Regions from separate parts of the Pseudomonas sp. Stari2 genome, predicted to be linked through region 2. Evidence: predicted binding sites of a transcription regulator. Region 2 holds the regulator's gene; each other region holds the start of a gene.

Region 1 (3,872 bases), 1.7 Mb from region 2:
CACGCTCTGCTGGTTCAGCAGGTTGATCTGGTTGACGTCGACGTTGAGGGTTTCCACCACGGCGGTCTGCTCCTCGGTAGCCGCTGCCACCGATTGGTTCATGCCGTCGATTTCGCCGATACGCTGGGTCACGCTGACCAGACGCAGACCGGCCTGGTTCGCCACTTCAACGCTCTCTTCGCTGGACGCCTGACTGGCGTTCATGGTGGTCACCGCTTCGCGGGAACCGATCTGCAGCGAGGTGATCATCTTGTGGATCTCTTCCGCCGATTCCTGGGTGCGGTGAGCGAGGTTACGCACCTCGTCCGCCACCACCGCAAAACCGCGACCGGCTTCACCTGCACGTGCCGCTTCGATGGCCGCGTTGAGCGCCAGCAGGTTGGTCTGCTGGGAGATGCCTTTGATCACATCGAGAATGTGGCCGATGTTGTCGGTGCTCGCATTCAGGGTTTCGATCTGGGTGCACGACAGGCTGATCTTCTGCGACAGCTCGGTCATGGCCTGAATCGTCTGCTCGACCACCTGACGACCGTCATCGGCCTGTTCGCTCGCGCCGCTGGCATGTTGCGAAGCATCGGCGGCGTTGCGGGCGATTTCCTGGGTGGCGGCACCCAGTTGATTGATCGCGGCGGCCACGCTGTTGGTGCGTGCGCTCTGCTCGTCGGAGCCGATGATCGAGGCGTTGGACGATGCCATCACGCGTTGCGACAGGTCGTGTACATGACGAGTCGCGGAAGACACTTCGGAAATGGACGCGTGAATCCGCTCCACGAACTGGTTGAACGAACTGCCCAGCTCGCCGAACTCGTCCTTGCTTTCCACTACCAGACGGCGAGTCAGGTCACCTTCACCCTGGGCGATGTCCTGCATCGCACGGCCCATGGTGATCAGCGGACGCATCAGCACGGTGATCAACAGGCTCAGGAATACCGCAATCGCGCCCACCGCGACGAACATCGCGATCAGTGCCGAGGTGCGGAACTGGCTGAGCGCAGCGTAGGCCTTGTCGCGGTCGATCGACAGACCGATGTACCACTCGGCATTCGGCAGACCGGTGACCGGGGTAAACGACAGGATGCGCTCCTGGCCGTTGAGCACCACGTTCTGATTGCCCTTCTGGATGCGTACGTCGGCGTTCGGGTAGATGTCTTTGAGGTTCTTCATCACCTGGTCTTTGTCCGGGCTGACGATCACCTGACCGTCACCGCTGACCAGGAACGCATGGCCGAGGCCACCGAAGTCCACCGAGTTGATGATCTTCACCAGGGTTTCCAGGCTCAGGTCACCGCCTACCACACCGAGCAGCTCGCCGTTCTTTTTCACCGGCATGGCGATGGTCACCACCAGACCGCCGACGGCGGCCATGTATGGCGGAGTCAGCATGGTCTGGTCAGCGGCCACGGCCTGCTTGTACCAGGGACGCTGACGCGGGTCGTAGCCGTCCGGCATCTTCGCGTCAGGACGCTGGGTGAACACACCATTGGCCTGGCCGACGTAGGTGAACTGGAAGTTCGAGGTGAAGGCCGGTTGATCGACCAGCCCCGGGAAGTCGGCGTTCTTGCCCTGATGAGCAACGTTCTGCGCGAGGTTTTCCAGCACCAGAATCCGTCCGCTCATCCAGTTCTGCACACTGCTGGCGGTCAGGTCGCCGGCCTGCTGGACGGAGGACTGGAGGTTCTGGCGAATGGTGTTTCGCTGCAGATAGTCGTTGTACAAAGTGAACAGCGCGAACGCCAGGACCACGACGCCTGAGGCGGCCAACAGGATTTTATGGCTGAACTTGAGATTCATTTCACGGGACTTCTTATGCCAAAAGTGGGGATGCGTTCCGGATGCAACATTCCATGTACAGCGCAGGCAGCGTTCTGATGACTGCTCTACTTTGGTGCACGCATGTCTCACCAGTCTGTCGGCACGACTCGGAGAAAACTTAGCGTTTTGTAGGAAATGGACGGCATTTCTGCCAGCTTCCCGCCGAACGGCGTGCCAGAGCGTTCGCCTGTCATTTTTTGATGACTGTTTTGCAGCGTCGGTTGCAAATTCTGTAACCCTTGATGACAATGCGACTAATTATCATTTGTGACGTTCGGGCTGTCGCGTTCATGTCCTCACCTGAGTTTGCAGTACAGGCGCTTTACAGTCGTCATCACGGCTGGCTCAACAGCTGGTTGCGCGCGCGACTGGGCAATGCGGCCGATGCGGCGGATCTGGCCCAGGACACCTTCGTTCGCCTGCTGCAACGCACCGAACGTCTCGAACTCAACGCGCCTCGCGCGTTTCTGCGCACCATCGCTCGCGGCCTGGTCATCGACCATTGGCGACGCGAAGAAATCGAACGCGCGTATCTGGAAACCATCGCTCACTTGCCCGAGGCCGAGACACCCAGTGCCGAAGCCCGCGCCCTGGTGATCGAACTGTTGGAAAGCATTGCCCGCATGCTCGAAGGGCTGAAGCCCAAAGTGCGTCAGGCGTTTCTGCTGGCGCAGTGCGAAGGCTTGACCCACAAGCAGATCGCCGAGCAGATGGGCCTGTCCTTGCGCTCGGTGGAACGCTACGTCGCCGATGCGCTGTATCACTGCTACGTGCTGCGGTACGAAAGCTGATGCCGGTGGATAAACTGTCAATCGCCCGAAGCGCCGAGCCACAGCAGAAAGTGGTCAAACAGGCGATCCACTGGCTGCTGCGCCTGCGCAACAATCATGGCAATTCGCGCTTGAGCCACCAATGCGAACAATGGCGCGCCGAGCACCACGATCACGAACTGGCCTGGCAACGAGTCCAGTCGTTACAAAGTGAGCTGACCCAAAATCTGCGCTCCGTTCCGGGTGCGCAAGTGGCATTCAACACACTGGAAAACAGTGCGCATGGGCTCGGTCGTCGGCAGGCGTTGAAGCTGCTGTCCGGTGCGTTGTTGATGGGCTCCGCCACGTGGCTGGCCAAAGACACGTCTGCCTGGCAGCAATGGATCGCCGATTACGCTACCGCCACCGGCGAGCGCCGCGGATTCCAGTTGCCTGACGGCACGCGAATCGAACTGAACACGGCCAGCGCCGTGGACCTCGATTACACGGCGCAACAACGGCTGATCAAACTGACTCGGGGCGAGATCATCGTGACCTGTGGCGGCGCCGATGAAGGTACGACGATTGATCGACCGCTGCGGGTGCAAAGTCGTCATGGTACCTATGAGCCGTTCGACGCGCGCTTCATCCTACGTCAGGAAGGTGATTGCACGCGGCTGACCGTCACCAGTGGTCGCGTCGCGATTCATTCGCCACGGGCGAGCGATGGCGCTTCCACTGAGGTGCTTGCCGGTCAGAGTTACTTGATCGATCACCATCTTGCGCATCCCGCTCCGCCGCTGGACATGGATGCCGGCGCCTGGATCGACGGGCTTATCGTGACCCGCAACATGCGTCTGGGAGATTTCCTCAATGAGGTTGGTCGCTATCGTCAGGGCTTCCTGAATTGCGCCCCGCAGGTTGCGGATCTGCGCTTGTCCGGCGTGTTCCGTCTCGATGACACCGACAAGTTGCTGGCGATTTTGCCGCAGACGCTGCCGGTGCAATTGCGCTATCGCACCCGCTGGTGGGTAACGCTGGAACGAGCCGTCTGAAATTTTTTTGGCGGGTTTTCGTGGCAAGGCCGGCTTAGTCAGTAAGCACTTCAATTCAGCCTTCGCGACTTGCCACGGAAACCTACAATGACTGCGCGCGTTACCTGTAAGAACCCTCTGAATTTCACTACCGAATCGAGCCTTCTGCGCCACGCCGTTCGGGCCGCGCTATTCTCCACGGCACTGGGCGTCGGCCTGCTGCCAAACTTGAGTGTCGCGGCGGGCGGCAGTGAGGTCAGCAGCCACCGCTACAACA
Region 2 (3,872 bases):
ATTGCCACGCCGGAAGTCGAGCCGCTGGAAGAGGGCGGAGTGATTGCCATGGTCGGCCCGGCCGGCATGGGCAAGACCACCACCCTGGCCAAGCTGGCTGCCCGTTATGTGCTCAAGTACGGCGCGCAGAACATTGCGCTGGTGAGCATGGACAGTTTCCGCATCGGCGCTCAGGAACAGCTGAAAACCCTGGGCCGGATCCTCAATGTGTCGGTGACCCACGTCGACCCGGGCCAGTCCCTGGTGCAGGCGCTGGATCCACTGCTGCGCAAACGCGTGGTGCTGATCGATACCGCCGGCCTGCAGGCCAGCGATCCGGCACTGCGCATGCAGCTGGAAAGTCTGGCCGGTCGTGGCATTCGGTCGAAAAATTATCTGGTGCTGGCAACCACCAGCCAGAAACAGGTTCTAACCGCCGCTTATCACAGTTACAAGCGTTGCGGGCTCGCCGGGTGCATCCTGACTAAACTGGATGAGACGGCCAGCCTTGGCGAAGTGCTGAGTCTGGCGATCAGTCATGAACTGCCGGTCGCCTACCTGACCGATGGCCCCCGGATTCCGGATGATCTGCATCTGCCGCGCCGTCATCAATTGGTCAGCCGCGCCGTCAGCGTGCAAATGCAGGAAGAACCCAGCGAAGAAGCCATGGCTGACATGTTCGCTGATATCTACCACAGCCCGACCAAGCAGGTTGGCTGAGGTAATGAACAGTTTTTGTACCTACATCGATGGTCTGCCACGCATTGTTCCGGTTGTGAACGCGCAGCCAGTAATGTGGCCTCCGTCTATGCAAGACAAGGTAAAGAAATAACATGGGCAGCATGCATCCCGTACAGGTGATCGCGGTGACCGGCGGCAAAGGTGGCGTCGGCAAGACTAACGTGTCAGTGAACTTGTCCCTGGCGCTGGCAGAGCTTGGCCGTCGGGTCATGCTGCTGGACGCCGACCTGGGTCTGGCGAACGTCGACGTTCTGCTGGGCCTCACGCCCAAACGTACCCTGGCCGATGTGATCGAGGGCCGCTGCGAGCTGCGCGACGTGCTGTTGCAAGGTCCCGGCGGGATCCGCATCGTGCCGGCCGCTTCTGGCACCCAGAGCATGGTTCATCTGAGTCCGGCCCAGCATGCCGGCCTGATCCAGGCGTTCAGCGATATCGGCGACAATCTCGATGTGTTGGTGATCGACACCGCTGCGGGTATCGGTGACTCGGTAGTCAGTTTTGTTCGCGCTGCGCAAGAAGTGTTGCTGGTGGTCTGCGACGAGCCGACCTCGATTACCGACGCCTACGCGCTGATCAAACTGCTGAACCGCGATTACGGCATGAACCGCTTCCGCGTCCTGGCCAACATGGCCCAGAGCCCGCAGGAAGGTCGCAATCTGTTCGCCAAGTTGACCAAGGTCACGGATCGCTTCCTTGACGTCGCCCTACAATACGTCGGCGCGGTGCCTTACGACGAAAGCGTGCGCAAGGCGGTGCAGAAGCAGCGTGCGGTCTATGAAGCTTTCCCGCGTTCCAAGTGCGCACTGGCGTTCAAGGCGATCGCACAGAAGGTCGACACCTGGCCGCTGCCCGCCAACCCGCGCGGCCACCTCGAATTTTTCGTCGAGCGCCTCGTGCAGCAAACGGCAGGACCTGTGCTATGACCGCCAGCGGTATGAATTTCTACAAGAAGTCGGCACGTGACGCGCAGTACGAACTGATCGAGCGTTACGCGCCACTGGTCAAACGCATTGCTTACCACTTGCTGGCGCGATTGCCTGCCAGTGTGCAGGTCGAAGACCTGATCCAGGCCGGGATGATCGGCCTGCTCGAAGTCTCGACCAAATACGACGCCAGCAAAGGCGCCAGTTTCGAAACGTACGCGGGCATCCGGATCCGCGGCGCCATGCTCGATGAAGTACGCAAGGGGGACTGGGCACCACGCTCGGTTCACCGTAACACCCGTATGGTCAGCGACGCGATTCGCTCGATTGAAGCTAAAACCGGCCGTGACGCTAAAGATCACGAGGTTGCGGCCGAACTCCAATTGAGTCTCGACGATTACTACGGGATTTTGAATGACACCCTGGGCAGCCGACTGTTCAGTTTCGACGACCTGTTGCAGGACGGCGAACACGAAGGGCTGCACGAGGATGGCGCCAGTGCTCATCTTGAGCCGTCGCGCGATCTGGAAGATGAGCGCTTCCAGGCTGCGTTGGCGGACGCGATTGCCAATTTGCCGGAGCGTGAGCGACTGGTGTTGGCGCTGTACTACGACGAAGAGCTGAACCTCAAGGAAATCGGTGAAGTCCTTGGCGTCAGTGAATCGCGGGTCAGCCAGTTACATAGCCAGTGCGCGGCCCGCTTGCGGGGGCGTTTGGGGGAGTGGCGAGCGCGCTGAAGGCAGTGTGGGGACGCTGCGAACGAGGCTGGTGCGGTGGTGAACGGCACCGGTCTTGCTCTGTTGTGCTCCAGACAGTCATCGAGTGTTTTGCCGGATTGATTGAAATGGCGCGTCCAGGTGCTGGGCGCGTTTAAGACTGCTTGGAGGTCGAATTGAACAAAGACATGAAAATCCTCATCGTTGATGACTTCTCAACGATGCGGCGGATCATCAAGAACCTGTTGCGTGACCTCGGGTTCACCAACACCGTTGAAGCCGACGATGGCACCACTGCCATTCCGGTACTCAACAGCGGCAGCATCGACTTTCTGGTGACCGACTGGAACATGCCTGGCATGACCGGTATCGACTTGCTGCGTCACGTGCGCGCCGATGAAAAACTCAAGCACCTGCCAGTGCTGATGGTGACTGCTGAAGCCAAGCGCGAGCAGATCATCGAAGCGGCCCAGGCCGGTGTTAACGGCTACGTGGTCAAACCTTTCACGGCTCAGGCGCTGAAAGAAAAAATCGAGAAGATTTTCGAACGCATCGGCTGATGACGCGCGGGGGAGCTATGGAGCATAAAGAATCTTCACAGGGCGACTTCGAGTCGACGCTGAAAAAACACGCGGTCGAACTGGTCGAAAGCCTTGAAAAAGGCAGGTTCGGCGACGCTGTGCAACTGATCCATGAGCTCAATCAGACCCGTGACCGTGGCCTGTACCAGGAAGTCGGCAAGCTCACGCGCGAACTGCACAGTGCAATCGTCAACTTCCAGATCGACCCGCACATGCCGCAGGCCGAGGAAGTGTCGCAGATCACTGATGCGACCGAGCGCCTGAGCTATGTGGTCAAGCTGACCGAAGCGGCGGCCAACCGCACCATGGACCTGGTGGAAAGCGCCACGCCGGTGGTCAATGGTCTGGCTGACGAAGCCCAGGCATTGAGTGCCGACTGGGGACGCTTCATGCGTCGTGAAGTCGGGGCTGAGGAGTTCCGCGAGCTGGCGCGTCGGGTCGACGGTTTTCTGACACGCAGCAGCACCGACAACCGCGCAGTGTCGAGCAACCTCAACGACATTCTGCTGGCCCAGGATTACCAGGACCTCACAGGTCAAGTGATCAAGCGCGTGACCCAGTTGGTCACCGAAGTCGAAAGCAATCTGCTCAAACTCGTGCTCATGGCCAGCCAGGTGGACCGCTTTGCGGGCATCGAACATGACCGTGCTGCAATGCTCGCTGAAAAAGATCCACAAAAACATCTCTCGCAGGGTGAAGGTCCGCAGATTCATGCCGATAAACGAGAAGACGTTGTGTCCGGTCAGGACGATGTGGACGATTTGTTATCCAGCCTTGGATTTTAGTTTTCTGGGTTTTTAGACCTGTAGGAGCACCCCATTAATGAGCTTCGGCGCCGATGAAGAGATCCTTCAGGATTTCCTGGTTGAGGCCGGCGAGATTCTTGAGCAACTGTCCGAACAACTGGTCGAGCTGGAAAGCCGCCCGGATGA
Region 3 (3,872 bases), 3.1 Mb from region 2:
ATCTCATGAGCACCCCGGAAAAAGCCCTGCGTTCGCAACGTTTGAACCAGATCACCCACGAGCCGCACAGCAAGCTCGATGCGCTGGTCAAGGCCCACGCGCCGTTCGAGACCCGCGCCAATTTCGCCCGTTTCGTGGTCGCGCAGTACCTGTTCCAGTCGGAACTGGTCTCGCTGTACAACGATGCCGAACTGACCGCCATCGTCCCGGATCTGCCGGCCCGCTGCCGCGCAGAAGCCGCCAAGGCCGACCTTGCGGATCTGGACACAGAAGTGCCTGCACCCGTCGCCGGCGCGGTGAAAAACCCGAACAAGGCCCGCGCCCTGGGCTGGATCTTCGTGTCCGAAGGCTCCAAGCTCGGCGCTGCGTTTCTGATCAAACGCGCCGTCGCGCTGGACCTGAGCGAAACCTTCGGCGCCCGTCACTTGGGCGAGCCTGAAGGCGGTCGCGCCGAAGGCTGGAAAAGTTTCGTGCGCACCCTGGACTCGCTGCAATTCAGTGCCGAAGAAGAAGCCGAAGTGGAGCAAGGCGCGATCGACGCGTTCAACCGCTTCACCGTGCTGCTGGAACAGGCTTACGCCACGGAAGCCGAACCGGCCTGAAGCGACACCGACTCCCCATTGTGGGAGCTAGCCTGCTAGCGATTCTGATGTCGACTGATATACCGCCATCGCGAGCAGGCTCGCTCACACATGGGAACCGAGCAAGCCTGTAGAATCCCCGTTTCGCCTCACGCACCTCGAGCCCATGCCCCAACCCGCCTCTTCCAGACTCGCCCGCCTGCTGTTCGGCCTGCTGGCCTATGTCAGCCTCGGTATCGGCCTGATCGCCATTGTCGTGCCCGGCCTGCCGACCACCGAGTTCATCCTGCTCGCCGCCTGGGCCGCGACCCGCAGTTCGCCGCGCCTGAGTGCCTGGCTGGAAAACCATCGACTGTTCGGCCCGATCCTGAACAACTGGCGCAACGGCAAGATCATCGCCCGCAAGGCCAAGGTCAGCGCCACCGTCAGCATGCTGCTGTGCGCGACCCTGATGCTGGTGATGCTCGATCACGGCTGGCCGGTCTATCTGGCGATTGCCGGCATGACGATGGGCAACCTGTGGATCTGGTCACGACCGGAAGCGTTGCCGAAGACTTCCTGATTTTTCCATTCTTTTCAGGGCATTTGCCCGCGCAAACGTTTACCGGCGACCGTTCGTCGGCTTGCGCCTCATGCACCCTCGCCCCGCGCCGATGACCATTGAATGGCGCTGAATGGATTTGGCGAACCGGGCAATTCCGTGTCCCGTAGCCAACAGTTCATTCATTCGCGAGAACACCCCATGTTCGACTCCCTGTCCATTCGCCTGAAAATCGTCCTGCTGTCCGGGCTCTGCCTGCTCGGTGTGGTTGCGCTGATTGTCGGCATCAACATTTACCAGACCAACCAGAACGACAAACTGGTCAGCGAGTCGAGCAGCAAGATGCTCACCGCCAGCGTGCAGAACCTGCTGCAGGCCAAGGCGGCCGAACAGGCGGTGCAGGTGCAGAAAACCTTCGGCGAGAGCCTGCTGGTGATCACCGCACTGGCCGACCAGATCAAGGACATGCGCGTCATGGCCGCCAAGCGTTCGCTGGACGCCGGGGCCTTGCGTGAAGAGTTGAACCTGAGCCTGAAAACCGCGTTCGAGCGCAACAGCAAGGTGCTGGGCATCTGGCTGGCCTTCGAACCCAACGGCCTGGACGGCAAGGACAGTGAGTTCATCAACGATGCCGCGCGCCAGTCCAACGAAGCCGGGCGCTTCGCCACTTACTGGAGCCGCGCCGCCGGTTCTGCGCTGAACACGATCATGGTCGAAGAAGACATGACCAAGACCACCCTCAGCGTCAGCGGCACGCCTTACAACAGCTGGTACACCTGCCCTCGCGACAACAAGCGCACCTGCCTGCTCGACCCTTACGCCGACACCGTGGGCGGCAAGGAAATGCTCATGACCACCATTGCCGTGCCGCTGCTGGTGGATGGCAAGGCTATCGGCGTGGTCGGCGTCGACATCGCCCTTGATGCACTGCAAGCGGCGGCCGTGGGTTCCCAGCGCGAACTGTTCAACGGTGCCGGGCACATGCTGATCGTCTCCGGCAGCGGCGTTCTCGGTGCCTACAGCACCGACGCGACCAAGGTCGGCAAAGGCATCGCCGAAACCCTTGGCGTCGAAGGCAAGGACATCCTGCAATTGCTGAGCGCCGGCACACCGAAGATTCTCGAACAGGGCGACCTGATCCGCGCCGTATACCCGGTCGATCCGATTGGCAATTCCCGGGCCTGGGGCGTGGTCATCGATCTGCCGAAACAAGTGCTGCTGGCCGACTCGGTCAAGCTGCAAGCGGTGCTCGACGACGCTCAGCAAACCGGCGTGATGACCGCGTTGGCGGTGGCCGTGATCGCCGGCCTGATCGGCCTGGTGCTGATCTGGCTCACCGCCTCCGGTGTGACCCGTCCGATCAACAGCGTCGCCGAAATGCTGAAGAACATCGCCAGTGGTGAAGGCGATCTGACTCAGCGCCTGAACTACACCAAGAAAGATGAACTGGGCGAACTGGTGAACTGGTTCAACCGCTTCCTTGACAAGCTGCAACCGACCATCGCCCAGATCAAACAGAGCATCTCCGAGGCCCGTGGCACCGCCGATCAATCATCGGAAATCGCCCGCCAGACCAGCGAAGGCATGCAGGTGCAGTTCCGCGAGATCGATCAGGTGGCCACCGCCTCCAACGAAATGAGCGCCACCGCCCACGACGTGGCCAACAGCGCTTCGAATGCTGCCAACGCCGCGAAAGGCGCCGACCAGTCGGCCAAGGACGGGATGTCGATCATCGAGCGCAGCACCCGCGACATCAATCAACTGGCCGATGAAGTCAGCAAAGCGGTGACTGAGGTTGAAGAACTGGCGGTCAACAGCGAACAGATCGGTTCGGTGCTGGAAGTGATCCGCAGCATTGCCGAACAGACCAACCTGCTGGCGCTGAACGCCGCGATCGAAGCGGCCCGTGCCGGTGAAAGCGGTCGCGGTTTCGCGGTGGTTGCCGACGAAGTCCGCAACCTGGCCAAGCGCACTCAGGATTCTGTGGAAGAAATCCGCGTGGTGATCGAACGCATCCAGACCGGAACCCGTGGCGTGGTCGCGACCATGCATTCGAGCCAGACCCAGGCCCACAACAACGCCGGGCAGATCCGCCAGGCCGTGGACGCCCTCGGCAAGATCAGCGATGCAGTCACTGTGATCAGCGACATGAACCTGCAGATCGCCAGCGCCGCCGAACAGCAGAGCGCCGTGGCCGAAGAGGTCAACCGCAACGTCTCGGCGATCCGCACTGTCACCGAAACCCTGACCGAACAGGCCACCGAATCGGCGGCGATCAGCAGCCAGTTGAATGCCCTGGCCAGTCAACAGATGAAATTGATGGATCAGTTCCGCGTCTGATTTGATCTATGATCAGGCCCTCTGCCGGAGGGCCTTCGATGACTGATCTGCTCACGTCCATTCAAGCCGCGCTTGGCTTGCCCAGCACACCGATTCCGTTTACCGGCGAGGGCGCCCTGCCCTCGGCGTTTGCCGTCACCGACCTGGCCTGCGCGAGCATTGCTGCGGCCGGGCAAGCGGTCGGCGAATTGCTCCGGCAGCAGACCGGCCAGCCACCCGACATGGCAGTCGACCGCCGCCTCGCCTCGTTCTGGTTCGCCACTTCGCTGCGACCGATCGGCTGGGAGGTGCCGCCGCTGTGGGATCCGGTGGCCGGCGACTACGCGACCAAGGACGGCTGGATTCGCCTGCACACCAACGCCCCGCATCACCGCGCCGCTGCCGAAAGCGTGCTGGGTGCCTGTGCCGAC
Region 4 (3,872 bases), 2.9 Mb from region 2:
CCTAGCTGATATCTGCTGCTTTGATCCGGTCGACTACCCGGGATGCCAGGTCATCAGGACGGAATTTGGCCAGGAAGTCATCGGCACCGACCTTCTTGACCATCGCCTGGTTGAACACACCCGACAACGAAGTATGCAGGATGATATGAAGCTTTTGCATGCGAGGGTCGCTGCGGATTTCGGCCGTCAGGGTGTACCCGTCCATCTCCGGCATTTCGATGTCGGAGATCATCATCAGGAACTCTTCTTCCGGCTTCTTGCCCTCATCGACCAGCTTGCGCAGGTAATCCAGCGCCTGTTTGCCGTCGTTCAGCGCCACCACTTCGACACCGACCGTCTGCAGGCAACGTGTCACCTGCTTGCGCGCCACCGACGAGTCATCGACCGTCAGCACCCGCAACGACAATGCCTTGCTCTGGGTCTCGACATCCACCACGCCGACCGAAATCGCTTCCGGTGTCGGTGCGACTTCCGCCAGCACCTTCTCGACGTCGATGATTTCGACTAACTGATTGTCCACCCGAGTCACAGCGGTCAGGTAATGATCGCGACCGGTCCCCTTGGGTGGCGGATGGATCTCTTCCCAGTTCATGTTGACGATACGTTCCACCGAGCGCACCAGGAAACCCTGGGTCTTGGTGTTGTATTCCGTGATGATCACGAACGGACTGTTCTTGTCTTTCAACGCCCCGGAGCCGGTCGCCATTGCCAGATCAAGGATCGGAATGGTCGCCCCCCGGATATTCGCCACCCCGCACACGACAGGACTGGACTTGGGCATCAGCGTCAGTTGCGGGCACTGCAGCACTTCCCGAACCTTGAACACGTTGATCCCGTAGAGCTGTTGACCGTCGAGACGGAACAACAACAGCTCCAGGCGATTCTGCCCCACCAGTTGCGTGCGCTGGTTCACCGAATCCATTACACCAGCCATGCCCAGACTCCTACACCAACGCCAAGTGTTGTTGCGACGCACATTCATTGCTAAACGGCACGGCGCTTGCTTTTTAACTCTTATGAACACTCAAACGACATTTTTCCGACGCCTGACATCCCCCCTTCGCAGAGGACTTTGCGCGGTGTCCGCCGCTTGCCTGTTTTTCGCGGGCAGCCCTGCCATTGCTGATGCGGTTACCTTGCCTGACATGCTTATCGGCGTCACTCAGGGCTTTCTTGAATTCACCGTAGAAGACTATCTGGCTACCAGTCAAACAGAAGGGCGTTATGAAATCGAGGTCAAGCAGCTCGATCCGCGCATGCGCATGCCTATGTGCGACAAGGAATTGACAGCGTCCCTGGAGAGTCCGGGGCGTCCTTTGGGTCGTGTGACCGTCAAGGTCCGCTGTGAAGGCGCCTCCCCCTGGACCGTGTTCGTACCCGCTCAAGTCCGCCTGTTTCGCGAGGTTGTGACGACCACTCGTCCCCTCAAGCGCGCAGGAATAATCGAACCTCAGGACGTGACTCTGCGTGAACATGACGTCAGCCAGATCAATCAGGGTTTCCTGACGTCGGTGGATGAGGCGATCGGGCAAAAATTGACCCGACCAACGGTCGCCGACCAAGTGATTACCCTTGTGCACCTGGAACAGGCGGAAGTCGTTCGCAAAGGGGATCAAGTGGTAATTACGGCTCGCAGCGGCACACTCGCCGTACGCATGCCGGGCGAGGCCCTGTCCAACGGCGGCCTGAAAGAGCAGATTCGAGTGAAAAACCTCAATTCTCAACGGGTCATCAAGGCGCAGGTCATGGCGCCGGGCCAAGTGGAAGTGGCAATGTGAGCAACGATTGGAGCGATGACAGGAAAGCCTCGTGAGTGGTCGCGCAGAAAACTGGCGCCAACCTGAGCGGTTCCCTAAACTGTGCCGCAGCAGGACCTGCGCGGCGCATGCAGGCTCATTGGTAAAAGAGCCTAAAGTTTTCCAGGGGATGGCCGAGAACATGGCAAGCGTCCAAATTCCCAGAGGTTTTTAACATGGTCATCGATTTCAGCCGTTTGAACAGCTCCTCGTCACTTACGGGCAGTACACGTACCAGCGCGCCCAAGGAAACCGCCGAAACCGGCACTTCCACGCCGCTGAATACCCCGGCCGAACAGGCCAGTACCGCAAAAAGCGGGGAATCGGTACACCTCAGCAATGAGGCTCAACAGTTGCAGAAGGTCACTGACAAGCTGCGCGATCAGCCTGCCGTCGACAAAGCCCGTGTGGCCGAGTTGAAAGCAGCGATTGCCGATGGCAGCTATAAAGTCGACAGCAACCGTGTAGCCAGCAAACTGCTCAACTTCGAAGCCCAGCGCTAGGCCTCGGCCTGCGCCAGGCTTTTGGACGCTTAAAACCCAAGGCCAGCCATGCACGACACTACTTTATTGCAACTGATCACCGACGACTTTGCTCCAGCTCAACAATTGCTGGAGTTACTGCAATCCGAGTCCCTCGCCTTGCATGGTCGCGACATGCCACTGCTGGAAGAAATTCTGGCGCGCAAACAGGCATTGATCATTCTGCTCGAGCAGCATGGCCGCAAGCGCAGCGAAATCCTCGCCAGCCTCAATCTGTCGCTCGACCGTAAAGGTCTGGAGCAACTCGCCAGCCAGTCGAGCATCGGCGATCAGTTGCTGAGTCAGAGCGACGTTCTGACCGATCTGATCGCCCAGTGCCAGGCGGCCAACGTCAAGAATGGCCAGTCGATCGTGATACAGCAGGCCGCCACGGCCAACCAGCTGAAAATCCTTACCGGCGGCGAGCCTCCCGCGCTCTATGACGCCAGTGGCACCTTCTCCAAACTGCAGAAACCGCGCGCGCTCAGCCAGGCGTGATGCTTTCTTCCATGCTTGCGCCCTATCAACGCGCGATACATGCTGGCAAAATAATGGCCAGCCGTAGTCAAATTTTGTCTGGAGATTGATTAAACGTGTCCAATGATGACGCTCCGCAGCCCCCAAAGGTGCTTACCACGCCCCTGGAGATCTCCAGCAATCTGCGCCAGCTGCAAGAGAGCCACGATCCGCTGATCATCACCTTTCACGAACGCAGCCAGCGCTTCCAGAGCTACCTGATCAAGGTCGACCGGGAAACCACCACCATTGCCCTGGACGAAATGATCCCGCGCGATGGCGAGCGCTTCCTGCTGGCTGGCGAATCCTTCAAGGTCGAAGGCTTCCACGAAGGCGTGCGCATCGCCTGGGAATACAACGGCACGCTGGACATCAAGGAATCCGACGGTGACCGCTTCTATGTCGGCGAGATGCCCAGCGAAGTGGTCTATCACCAGCGCCGCAATGCCTTCCGCGCGGCCCTGAAGCTGACCGATCTGGTCAGCGTCGAACTGGGTGGCGAAAAGCTCAAGTCGCCGATTGGTGGCAAGCTGCTGGATATTTCCGCTACCGGCTGCAAGCTGCGCTTTGAAGGTGATATCACCAACCGCCTGCAACTGGGCCAGGTCTACGATCGCCTGATCGCACCGCCACTGTTCGGCAATCAACCAATATCGGTCGAACTGCGTTACCTGCACTTCGAGGAAAAACTCAACATCACCTTCGCCGGCCTGCGCTTTCACAACATCAGCGGCCCGGCAGCGCGCAACGTCGAGCGTTTCGTCTATCAGTTGCAACGTGAAGCACGGCGCTTCGACAAAGACGACCTCTGATTCGTACGCACCATGAAAAACGGGCAGTCCCTTGCGGTGACTGCCCGTTTTTTATGCCTGGTGTTTTTTCAGGATCAAGGCCTGGCGCCACTGATGTCCGGTGCAGGATTGTCGTTGCCGGCATCCGGCTCAACAGGTGATTCAGGTTCAGTGGCGGGCTCGGGTGCCGGTTCAGGTGCAACCGTGGTCTGCATCTGCTCCTGCACCACTTGCTCGTCGACCCGTGG

The links. Region 2 encodes FliA, which starts transcription of late flagellar genes. Its sites were predicted from a motif close to CTAAAGTTTNNNNNNNNNNNGCCGNTAA; they were not measured.
Region 1: the regulator FliA is predicted to act here: its motif matches at 1,907-1,934, upstream of NH234_RS01595 (methyl-accepting chemotaxis protein).
Region 3: the regulator FliA is predicted to act here: its motif matches at 1,211-1,238, upstream of NH234_RS23160 (methyl-accepting chemotaxis protein).
Region 4: the regulator FliA is predicted to act here: its motif matches at 1,910-1,937, upstream of flgM (flagellar biosynthesis anti-sigma factor FlgM).

The regions. Positions count from the first base shown of each region.
Region 1 covers NZ_CP099760.1:339,578-343,449, reverse strand. Annotated here, with positions in the region: gene NH234_RS01595 (methyl-accepting chemotaxis protein) at 1-1,791, opposite strand, end outside; gene NH234_RS01590 (sigma-70 family RNA polymerase sigma factor) at 2,103-2,603, shown strand; gene NH234_RS01585 (FecR domain-containing protein) at 2,603-3,616, shown strand; gene NH234_RS01580 (TonB-dependent siderophore receptor) at 3,704-3,872, shown strand, end outside.
Region 2 covers NZ_CP099760.1:1,992,826-1,996,697, forward strand. Annotated here, with positions in the region: gene flhF (flagellar biosynthesis protein FlhF) at 1-699, shown strand, start outside; gene fleN (flagellar synthesis regulator FleN) at 813-1,643, shown strand; gene fliA (RNA polymerase sigma factor FliA) at 1,640-2,380, shown strand; gene NH234_RS09165 (chemotaxis response regulator CheY) at 2,548-2,919, shown strand; gene NH234_RS09170 (protein phosphatase CheZ) at 2,937-3,725, shown strand; gene NH234_RS09175 (chemotaxis protein CheA) at 3,763-3,872, shown strand, end outside.
Region 3 covers NZ_CP099760.1:5,057,186-5,061,057, forward strand. Annotated here, with positions in the region: gene NH234_RS23150 (biliverdin-producing heme oxygenase) at 6-602, shown strand; gene NH234_RS23155 (YbaN family protein) at 748-1,143, shown strand; gene NH234_RS23160 (methyl-accepting chemotaxis protein) at 1,324-3,462, shown strand; gene NH234_RS23165 (CoA transferase) at 3,501-3,872, shown strand, end outside.
Region 4 covers NZ_CP099760.1:4,932,737-4,936,608, forward strand. Annotated here, with positions in the region: gene NH234_RS22520 (chemotaxis protein CheV) at 2-934, opposite strand; gene flgA (flagellar basal body P-ring formation chaperone FlgA) at 1,017-1,778, shown strand; gene flgM (flagellar biosynthesis anti-sigma factor FlgM) at 1,973-2,299, shown strand; gene NH234_RS22535 (flagella synthesis protein FlgN) at 2,348-2,815, shown strand; gene NH234_RS22540 (flagellar brake protein) at 2,911-3,645, shown strand; gene NH234_RS22545 (MFS transporter) at 3,720-3,872, opposite strand, start outside.